2 regions of the Colwellia sp. MB02u-9 genome follow, and region 2 is predicted to be linked to the other one. Evidence: predicted binding sites of a transcription regulator. Region 2 holds the regulator's gene; the other holds the start of a gene.
What was found. The regulator FliA, encoded in region 2, starts transcription of late flagellar genes. The targets are predictions, from matches to a motif close to CTAAAGNTNNNNNNNNNNNNGCCGATA.
Positions count from the first base shown of each region.

Region 1: a site for FliA is predicted at 1,922-1,948, ahead of H4J65_RS16355 (DUF3530 family protein). Genes of this name have one in related genera too.

Region 1 covers NZ_JACGVF010000100.1:36,117-41,197, forward strand. The annotation lists gene rapA (RNA polymerase-associated protein RapA) at 1-1,061, shown strand, start outside; gene H4J65_RS16350 (pseudouridine synthase) at 1,205-1,888, shown strand; gene H4J65_RS16355 (DUF3530 family protein) at 2,074-3,051, shown strand; gene H4J65_RS16360 (efflux RND transporter permease subunit) at 3,336-5,081, opposite strand, start outside.
Region 2 covers NZ_JACGVF010000088.1:23,640-28,720, reverse strand. The annotation lists gene H4J65_RS06175 (chemotaxis protein CheA) at 1-1,229, opposite strand, end outside; gene H4J65_RS06170 (protein phosphatase CheZ) at 1,243-1,986, opposite strand; gene cheY (chemotaxis response regulator CheY) at 2,016-2,399, opposite strand; gene H4J65_RS06160 (RNA polymerase sigma factor FliA) at 2,452-3,165, opposite strand; gene H4J65_RS06155 (MinD/ParA family protein) at 3,464-4,306, opposite strand; gene flhF (flagellar biosynthesis protein FlhF) at 4,568-5,081, opposite strand, start outside.

The sequences.
Region 1 (5,081 bases), on a different contig from region 2:
CAGCGCAGAGCTTACTGTTTAATTGGTATACACAAGCGTTGAACGCCTTTGAACATACCTGTATTACGGGTCACTCGGTGTTTAAAGCCTTTGGTGAAAGCTTATTTGAGCTGGCGCTTAGTGCCAACTGGGACTCTAGCGAAGCACAAAACTTGATTGAGCAAAGCCATGAAAAGCATCTGACCATCAAACAAGATTTAGAAACCGGTCGTGATAAACTGCTTGAGTTACATTCTTCTGGCCAAGGTAAAGCGCATGCTTTAGTGAAGAAAATAGCACAACTAGATCAGCAAATTCATTTACCACAATTTATGTTTCAGCTGTTAGACGTTTTTGGTATTCAACAAGATGATAAAGCCGATAACGCCATTGCCCTGCAGCCTTCTGAACATATGTTATGTGCCAACTTTCCGTGCTTACCTGAAGACGGCACCACCATTACCTTTAATCGTGACACCGCCTTAGCGGTTGAAAATTATCAGCTGATCACTTGGGATCATCCTATGGTGCGCGGCGCGATGGAACTGGTACTTTGTGATGAAATTGGTAACGCTAGTATTGGTGTTTTGAAAAATCCCGCACTACCTACCGGCACATTTTTCTTAGAGTGCATATTTACCTTAGCCGCCATCGCACCGAGCAATTTACAACTAGGGCGTTATTTACCCACTACACCTATTCGGATATTAGTCGACAAAAATGGCAATAACCTTGCTGATAAAGTTAGCGAAACCGTATTAGATCAACAATTATCACCGGTTAAAAAGCAAGTGGCATTGCAGTTAGTTAAGGCACTTAGAAGCCAAGTGGCTCCGTTAGTCGCCAAAGCAGAAGACCATGCCGAGCAGCAAGTTGATTCGATTCAACAAAAAGCGCTGAAAGCTATGCACCTAGCTATGGATGAAGAGCATCAACGCTTAACCGCGCTAAAAGCGATCAACCCAAGTGTGCGTCAGCAAGAAATTGACTTTATTCTTATGCAAAAAAAGGCTTTGGCTGAATATATTGAAAAAGCCAAAATTCAATTTGAAGCGGTACGTTTAATTGTGGTCAGCAACTAAGTCAATACAGACTAAAAGCTAAACACTAAAAGCTCTTGATAAAAGCCATCAGGCTGGGCATATTCTGTCACCTGATGGCTAGCTTACCAACATCAAAAAGTACAACCTTCAACAGTACAAGCGTTTAAAAGGAAAACAATAAAATGGCTGCTAACCCTGACTTTATTTATCAGCCTCAAATGCGCCCCTACCTTGATATTATTTATCACGACAATGATATTGTGGTCGTCAATAAATCCAGTGGTTTATTGACCGTATCTGGCCGTTTACCTGAGCATCAAGACTGTTTAGAAAGTAGAGTGCACAAAGTATTGCCCACGGCAACTATTGTGCATCGATTAGACATGGCGACATCGGGTATTATGGTGATGGCACTTAATAAACCTGCGCATGTGGCTATTAGTCGCCAGTTTGAAAAACGCTTAACGCAAAAAAGCTATATTGCTCGGGTCTTTGGTAAGATTGAAAAAGCGCAAGGCTCTGTTGAGCAACCCCTAATGGGTGATTGGCCAAATAGACCAAAACAAAAAATAGATCATCAACAAGGTAAAGCGGCATTAACGCATTATAAGGTATTAAGTTATCGCCAAGATATTGATGGTCAAACTAGCACCTTAGTTGAGCTGACACCCATAACAGGACGCTCTCACCAGTTGCGCGTGCATATGCTGTGGCTTGGCCACCCAATACTCGGTGATCGACTTTATGCCCACGAGCAAGCCTTGGCGATGAGTAGCCGTTTACAATTGCATGCCCAAATGCTACAAATAAGCCATCCAGTGACAGCGCAAACCTTAACATTTTCAAAAGCCTGTCCGTTTGATTAACACCAAGAGCGGCGAGAGCTAGTTAAAAGCTAATTAAAGAAAGCCCCACTAGCGTCGATAATATCACTAGAGCCGGTTTTGTCGCGCTTAATAATCCGTTATTAATGATCCGTTATCGACCATCAGTTACTGATACTCAATGTGCAGTTATTGCTCAGTCACCCATTTGAGGAAGTTTGCTTTTTATGCGCTTAAACATACGCCCACTATTTTTATTCATCGCGTTAACGACCTTAAGTCTATTAGTTAACAGCGCGCATTCATGGGCAATGGAGACTGCTGAGCCTAAAAAGCAAACGGATAACACGAGCTCAACGGCACCAAAAAGCACTGAAGCTGACACTCACACTGAAGCTAGCACTGCGCCAACAAAGTCCACAGAAGATAGCCAGCAAAATAAAGTCATGATCAAGGCACCTGTTGATGCTTTTGAGCAGCAGCAGCAAGATATTAAACACTACTTAGCGCAAGAAAAAATAGTGCCATTACTGGTAGGTACTGACAGCTACCTTACGGTCATTAATGAACACACCACGGCAATTAATAAAGGCGTGATGGTGTTAATTCCTGATTGGCAACAAAGCATAGCAACACCTAATGCACTCAATCAGCTAAGTAGCAATATGCCACAACATGGCTGGACCACAATTACCTTGCATCCCCCGCATAAACCGCAAAGCTACCCTTCACAAGCCTTCACGGCGCAAGAGCGTAGCACTGAAGATATTGAGACCTTAACAAACTATGAGAAAAAATTTGCTGATGTTATGCAAGCAGTCATTACAAAAGCGAAAAGCTACCCAGGCGTCATTATTGTGGTAGCAGAAGGCAATCATAGCGCCGTATTACTGAATATCTATCAACAAGCATTGGTGGCCGAACCCAGTGCTTTAGTAATGCTCAGTAGTTATATGCCGACCTTGCCCGAAAACGATAAAATTGCTCAACAACTCGCGTTAAGCGATTATCCTGTACTCGATTTATATTTGCAGCGCGATCACCGTTTAGTACTGGCCAGCGCAAAAATGAGAAAAGATTTTGCCCAAAGAGCCATGAAAATATATTACCGACAAAGACAATTAAGTAATCAAGCCACGGGTTACTATGCGAAACAAACCTTAACCAAAGCTATTATCAGTTGGCTTAGTGCGATGGGTTGGTAAATAAAAGAAGCTATCAGTTTGAAGTTATAAGCTGTCAGTAAAAATAAACATCAACGGCAAGTTGGCATTGTCTGACAGCTGACAGCTTTAAACTTATCGCTAAAAGTAGTTGTCAGTTTGAAGTTATGAGCTGTCAGTAAAAATAAACACCACTGCATGTTGGCATTATCTGACAGCTGACAGCTTTAAACTTAGAACTAAAAAAGCTGTCAGTAAAAATAAACACCAACTGCAAGTTGGCAGTATCTGACAGCTGACAGCTTTAAACTTATCGCTAAAAACTCTTAATTCGGTGTTGTTTCAACCCCGAACTCTGGTCGTTTTCTAAAGAGATTAGCGATATCTTCTTTAATCAAATAAAGCGCTGGGATCAAAAACAGTGTGATCACAGTCGCAAAAACAATACCAAAACCTAATGAAATCGCCATCGGTATAATAAACTGGGCTTGTAAGCTTTGTTCAAAATATAATGGGAAAACACCAAAAAAAGTGGTCAGTGAGGTGAGTAATATCGCCCTAAATCGTTGAGTACCCGCTTGACTCACAATGTCGAACATTCGCATACCCGACCCTTTCGCTTTATTGATAAAGTCGACCATGATTAAACTGTCGTTAACCACAACCCCCGTTAAAGCAATAAAGCCAAACATCGACATCATGTTGATCGTTCGACCCAGCAACCAATGGCCGATAATGGCACCGATAATACCAAAAGGAATGACCGACATAATCACCAAGGGTTGGCTATATGATTTAGTTGGAATAGCGATTAAGCCATAAATCAAAAACATCGCACCAATGGCAGCAAAGCCGAGTTGAGATAAGAAATCAGCTTGATCTTTACTCGCCCCTTCAACACCATATTCCACACTGGGATAGTCCGCTAAAATTTCAGGAATATAATCATCATTCATTTCACTGACCACTTTTCTTGATTCAACCTTATCGCTGTCAATATCAGCTGAAATGGTGATTGAACGCTTCTGGTTAATCCGAGTAATCGTGGAAAAACCTTGGCCTATTTCAATATCAGCCACTTGATAAAATGGCACTTTTTCACCTTGAGGTGTCCTAATCCACATATCTTCTAGATCAGATACCGATAAACGGCTAGCTTCAGGATAACGCACCATGACTTTCAACTCATCACGGCCACGTTGAATACGCTGTGCTTCATCACCATAAAAGGCTTGCCTGACTTGTTTGGCTAAGTTAGACAAGGTTAAGCCCAGTACTTCTGCTTCTGGCTTGATACTAAGTTTAATTTCTTGGCTGCCTCGGCTAAAAGAATGTCGGACATCGTAAACACCATCATAACTATTCAGTTGCGCCTGAATAGCCTCAGCTGCCGCTTCAAGTTCAATGTCATTTTGACCGGTTAGCTGAAATTCAATCGCAGCACCGCCGCCGGCATTAGTGCCCGCAAAAAAGCGTAGCTCTTTAGCGCCTGGAATTTCACCAATTTCATCACGCCAAAGTTTCTCTATTTGATAAGCGTCGAGCTCACGTTGATCGGGTTTGACTAATTCTAACAATACATTGGCAACGGTATTACCGTTAGTGAAGATCATTTTATGCTTAATAAAACTTACGCCATTATACTTATTTTGTTTCGAAATGGTCTTAACGGCTTTCTCTACTTGTGCTATCGCTTTATTACGTTGATGCGCAGGAGAGCCGTCCACCATAATAAGATTACCTTGAATAAAGTCGCTTGGAATATTAGGGAACACTTCTAATTTAACAAACGCTCCGGTAATAAGGCTAATCGACAAGATTAAAATTGCCACAAATATTGCCATGGTGTTGTAGCGGGCAATTAAGGCCTTTTCAAGAAAAGGCTGATAAACAGTATGAATAAAGTTTTCAAGTTTTTCCTTGAAACGCATTTGAAAACGCTCAAGAAAATTTGAATTTTCAGCACTTAACGGGACATATTTCATGTGCGATAAATGGGCTGGCAATATCCACTTTGATTCAATCAGTGAAAATATTAAGCAAAAACTCACCACAATAGAAATAGAACGGAA
Region 2 (5,081 bases):
TTCTTATCTAGATCGGTTTCTTCACCTTCAAGAATAAGTTTAATTTCTTTATTGAGACTACGGGCTAGATCTCGTACCACACGAGGAAAACGTCCAAACACTTTCTTAATGGGTTGCATACGCGTTTTCATTACCGCGCCTTGCAAGTCAGTAGTGACCGCATCTAGGTTTGACAAGGCCTTGGTTAATTCTTCATCTTCTTTTGTCATGCCTAGACTCGCTAGACGGTTACGCACTAAAACTAACTCGCCAACCATGTTCATGATCTGATCTAGTCGTTTGGTATCAACCCTCACCGTTGTTTCAGCTTGAGCGGGCTTTGCCGGTGCGGTTTTTTTGTCAGTGCTTGCTGGTATTTGATTTATTGCCGGTTTAGCCGCGATGTTATTCGCCGCAGGAGCACTTGCCGCTTTTGTAACAGCGGCAGCAGGTTTTTCCGGTGCTTGAGCTTTAGGTCGTTGATTTTTTCCGTGCAGTTCGTCTAATAACGACTCAAAATCATCATCATCTATTTCATCAGCCGATGCGGAATTTTCTGTGCTAGCATGCGCAGGAGTCACCGCAGGAGTCACCGCAGGAGAAAATGCACCTTGGCCGTGCAGTTCATCCAGTAATGATTCGAATTCATCATCCGAAATATCATTACTACTACCACTACTCAATGTTGTTGGCTGCTCAACTACAGCCGCACTGGCTTTTTTTGCACCGCTGCCATGAAGTTCATCTAATAGGCGTTCAAATTCATCTTCTGACATTTCGTCACTTGAATTACTATCAGCTGCCGGTATATTTTCCTCAGCCGTTGCAAGCGCATTTTCTGCCACAGACTCTGCTTGTCCTTCCGGCTGAGATAGTCGATGTAACTCGGCTAGCAAACTAGGATCTGCCGGGCTTAATGGCGCTTTATTTTGTACTTGAGCAAACATTTCATTAATGGTGTCGAGCGCTTTAAGAATAACATCCATTAATGAGGAGGTAACTGATCGTTGTTGATTTCTTAAGGTATCGAAAACATTTTCCGCACCGTGACAGGCATCAACTAACTCGGCAAGTGACAAAAAGCCAGCACCACCTTTTACTGTATGAAATCCTCTAAAAATAGCATTGAGCAATTCCGCATTTTCAGGATCATTTTCAAGCTCAACTAATTGCTCTGACAAGGTTTCAAGTATTTCCCCAGCTTCAATTAAAAAATCCTGAAGAATTTCTTCATCTTGTTCAAATGACATTTAGTAACTCCTATTAAAAACCTAAGCTTGATAATAAATCATCAACGTCGTGTTGATCTGAAACAACATCTTTACGATTTCCAGGATTAACAATCGGACCTTCAACTAAGTTTTCACCTAATTTTGGTAAGTAATTCGATTGCTCTTGTTTGGAAGCCATACCAAAGGCTGTTAGCATATTTATTAAGCTGTCTTCAACCTCACAAACTAAATCAATAACTTTGCGAATAATTTGGCCGGTAAGATCTTGAAAATCTTGCGCCATCAAAACATCCGTCATTAAGCCATGAATTTTGCTGGTTTCTTTTTCTGTTGTTGTCAGTAAAACATCGATATCTCGACATAATACTTTAAAATCAGTAATATCAAGATCATTGTGCATTAATTTATGCCACAGCGGATTAACGTTCTTGATTTGTTGTTGAATATTACTAACCACAGGAAAAATTGATTCAACAACATCCATGGTTTTATTAGCCGCTTCTTCGGTACGATCAATAACAAAATTCAATCTTTCTTTAGCGTCTGGAATGTCCGCAGTCGCTAAATCATTCAAACGTGAATCAAAATGAAAGTTATTCAATGAATTATGCAATTCGCGAGTTAACTTACCTATTTCTTCAAACAATGCAGTTTGAACTGGATTTTGAATTTCTGCAATTAACTCATCCGCTTTGTTTTGCTGATCTGCCTCAAGGTATTTAACCAACAATTTAGCCTGTTCTAAAGAAACATGGATACTAGTATATTTACTCATATAACAGCCTTGTGTAAAAAAATTGGTGATTAACCAAGACGTTGGAAAATTTTATCAAGCTTTGCGCTTAACGTTGCAGCTGTAAAAGGTTTAACAATATAACCATTAACTCCCGCTTGAGCTGCCATGATAATTTGATCTTTCTTCGCTTCTGCAGTAACCATCAATACTGGAATATGAGATAACTTTTCATCCGCTCTAATGGCTTTAAGTAAATCTATCCCTTGCATAACTGGCATATTCCAATCAGTAACAACAAAATCAAAATCACCAGCTTTCAGCATCGGCAGCGCGGTATTACCATCATCTGCTTCTGATATATTGGTGAAACCTAAGTCGCGTAATAAGTTTTTGATTATGCGTCTCATTGTTGAAAAATCGTCAACAACAAGCACTTTCATATTTTTTTCCAAGACACCCTCCGGTGATAACATTTAAAATTTTACAATATTTTTAATATTCTACTTAATTTTGCCACGATTGCATACGAGCTTTTAATCTATGCATCGCTTGACTGTGTATTTGGCTTACCCGTGATTCACTCACATCAAGTACTTGGCCTATTTCTCTAAGGTTAAGCTCTTCGTCATAATACAAGGACAGTACTAAAGCTTCACGCTCGGGTAAAGAAGAAATACACTCTGCTAATGACTTTTTAAAGAAACTTTGTTCAATGTTAGCGTAAGGTTCATCTTGCTGGTGACTGTGGGCTATTTCAATCACATCATCACTAACACCTAAATCATCAAGACCAATAATTTTCCCTGAACTCACGTCATTCAGTATCTGATGGTATTCATTGATTGAAATCTCAAGTTTTTCAGCCACTTCAACATCGGTAACGTCGCGGCCATATTGCGCTTCTAAGCTTTTGATGGCTTCGCTGATCATGCGACTATTTTTATGCACTGAGCGGGGAACCCAGTCACCCCGACGAATTTCATCAAGCATGGCACCACGAATACGAATACCCGCAAAAGTTTCAAAGCTAGCACCTTTGCTATTATCAAAATTATTTGCCGCTTCAAATAAGCCTATCATGCCTGATTGAACAAGGTCATCAACCAAAACACTGGCCGGTAGTCGGGCAAGCAAATGATAAGCAATGCGCTTCACGAGTACTGTGTGTCGCTCCAGCAAGGCCGATTTATCAACACTATAAGTATGTACTTTTAACACGATAACTCACTTGTTTGTTAAATAGGGCCTGTAGAATTTTCATTCTAGTCTCGGCTATAGATTAGGCTTTCAGTTAACAAGGCGACAGACATATTAGGTAGCTATGCTAGTTTACACTTGCTAACGATGTTAGTTAAAAAACAACGATAGACCTTTAACAGGCGGTAAAAAAACCTACACACTTGCTATAGCTAGAGCTCGCTTAACTCATGCAAAAAAAAACACCACGAATTGTCCAATTGTAACCCTGCTTCGTCGTTATGTTCATACCTAGCTACAAGTTAAAAGCTCAACAGCTTTAGTGTTCTAGTAATTGCTCAATAAAGAATTCTAAATGCCCAGAGGCTTGTTTTGGCACTGGCCAGCTCACAATGTTTTTGGCAAGTGCTTTAAGGCCAATTGACGCTGGCGAGTTAGGATATGCCTCGACAATCGCTTGTTGTTTTCTCACAGATTTACGAATATTTTCATCATAAGGTATAACAGCAACCAGCTCTAAAGTGACATCCAAAAATCTGTCAGTGACTTTAGCTAATTTCGCAAATAAATTTTTACCTTCATTCGGGGTGCGCACCATGTTTGCCACCACTTTAAATTTGAATAGCCCGTGATCTCGGCTTAACAATTTCATTAAGGCATAACAGTCAGTAATTGAGGTGGGTTCGTCACACACGACTAATAAAACATCTTGTGATGCACGGCAAAAACTTAATACCATATCTGAGATACCGGCAGCGGTATCAACAATTAAAATGTCAAATTTGGTTTTCATATCACTAAAAGCACGAATAAGTCCGGCATGCTCAGCTGGGGTTAAATCCACCATAGATTGAGTGCCTGATGTCGCAGGAATAATATTAATGCCGGCAGGGCCTTGAATAATAATATCATCCAGTTCACATTCACCCGATAGCACATGCGACAGGTTGCGTTTTACGCGCAAACCTAGCATAACATCAACATTAGCCAAGCCTAAGTCGGCATCTAGCACTAAAACCCGCTTACCTAATTTAGCTAAAGAAATGGCAGTATTTAATGAGACATTAGTTTTACCAACCCCGCCTTTACCGCCAGAAACGGCGATGACTTTTATGTATTCGGGGTTTTGCATTTTTCTTAAGCCACTCGCTTGATCTATCATCTATATAACTTCTCTATGTAATGCCCATTGCAATAAATAATCGGTCATTTTAAGCTGACCTCAACGTACAAAAATCACTTAATGCTGTGGAACCATACATGACTCAAAATGGCCATGTAAGAATCAATCAAGCGCCAAACTACACGGATGGTGATACTTACCTGTAGTCTGAAACAATAAACCTATGCTCTTGAATATTTATGCTTACTTATAATTAGATAATTGCTTACTTAATTCAATTAGCATAATTGCTCTGCCTAACTATACTGCGACGGCTGATACCGGATTACGCCAAGAAACAGTCCCTGAGCTTTGATACTTAGTGGCCATTCGGTCTGCTAGCGTAACCAATTTTTCAGCATTTGCAACCTTAATATCTTCCGGAACTCTTTGTCCATCAGTAAGATAGCCAATAGCTAAACCGTTTTGTAATGATGTGGTGATAATTTCACCGACACTTAGGCTTTCATCTAATTTAGTATAAATGCAGCCCGCTAAAGGAATACTTTTAAAGCGCTCAACATTTTCTTGCATAACACGCTGCTGCGTATTGGCGGCTAATACTAAGTAATTACGAATTCTAACACGCGCATTTGAGATTAAGGTAGTCAAATGCTCAGTTAGACGCATATCTCTTTGCCCCATACCGGCAGTATCGATCAATATTAATTTTTTTTGTGAGAACTGTTGTAACAAGCTATCTAGCTCATCGCCGTCATTGGCCAACTTAACGTGGCAACCAATAATACGACCGTAAGTAGCAAGCTGTTCAAAA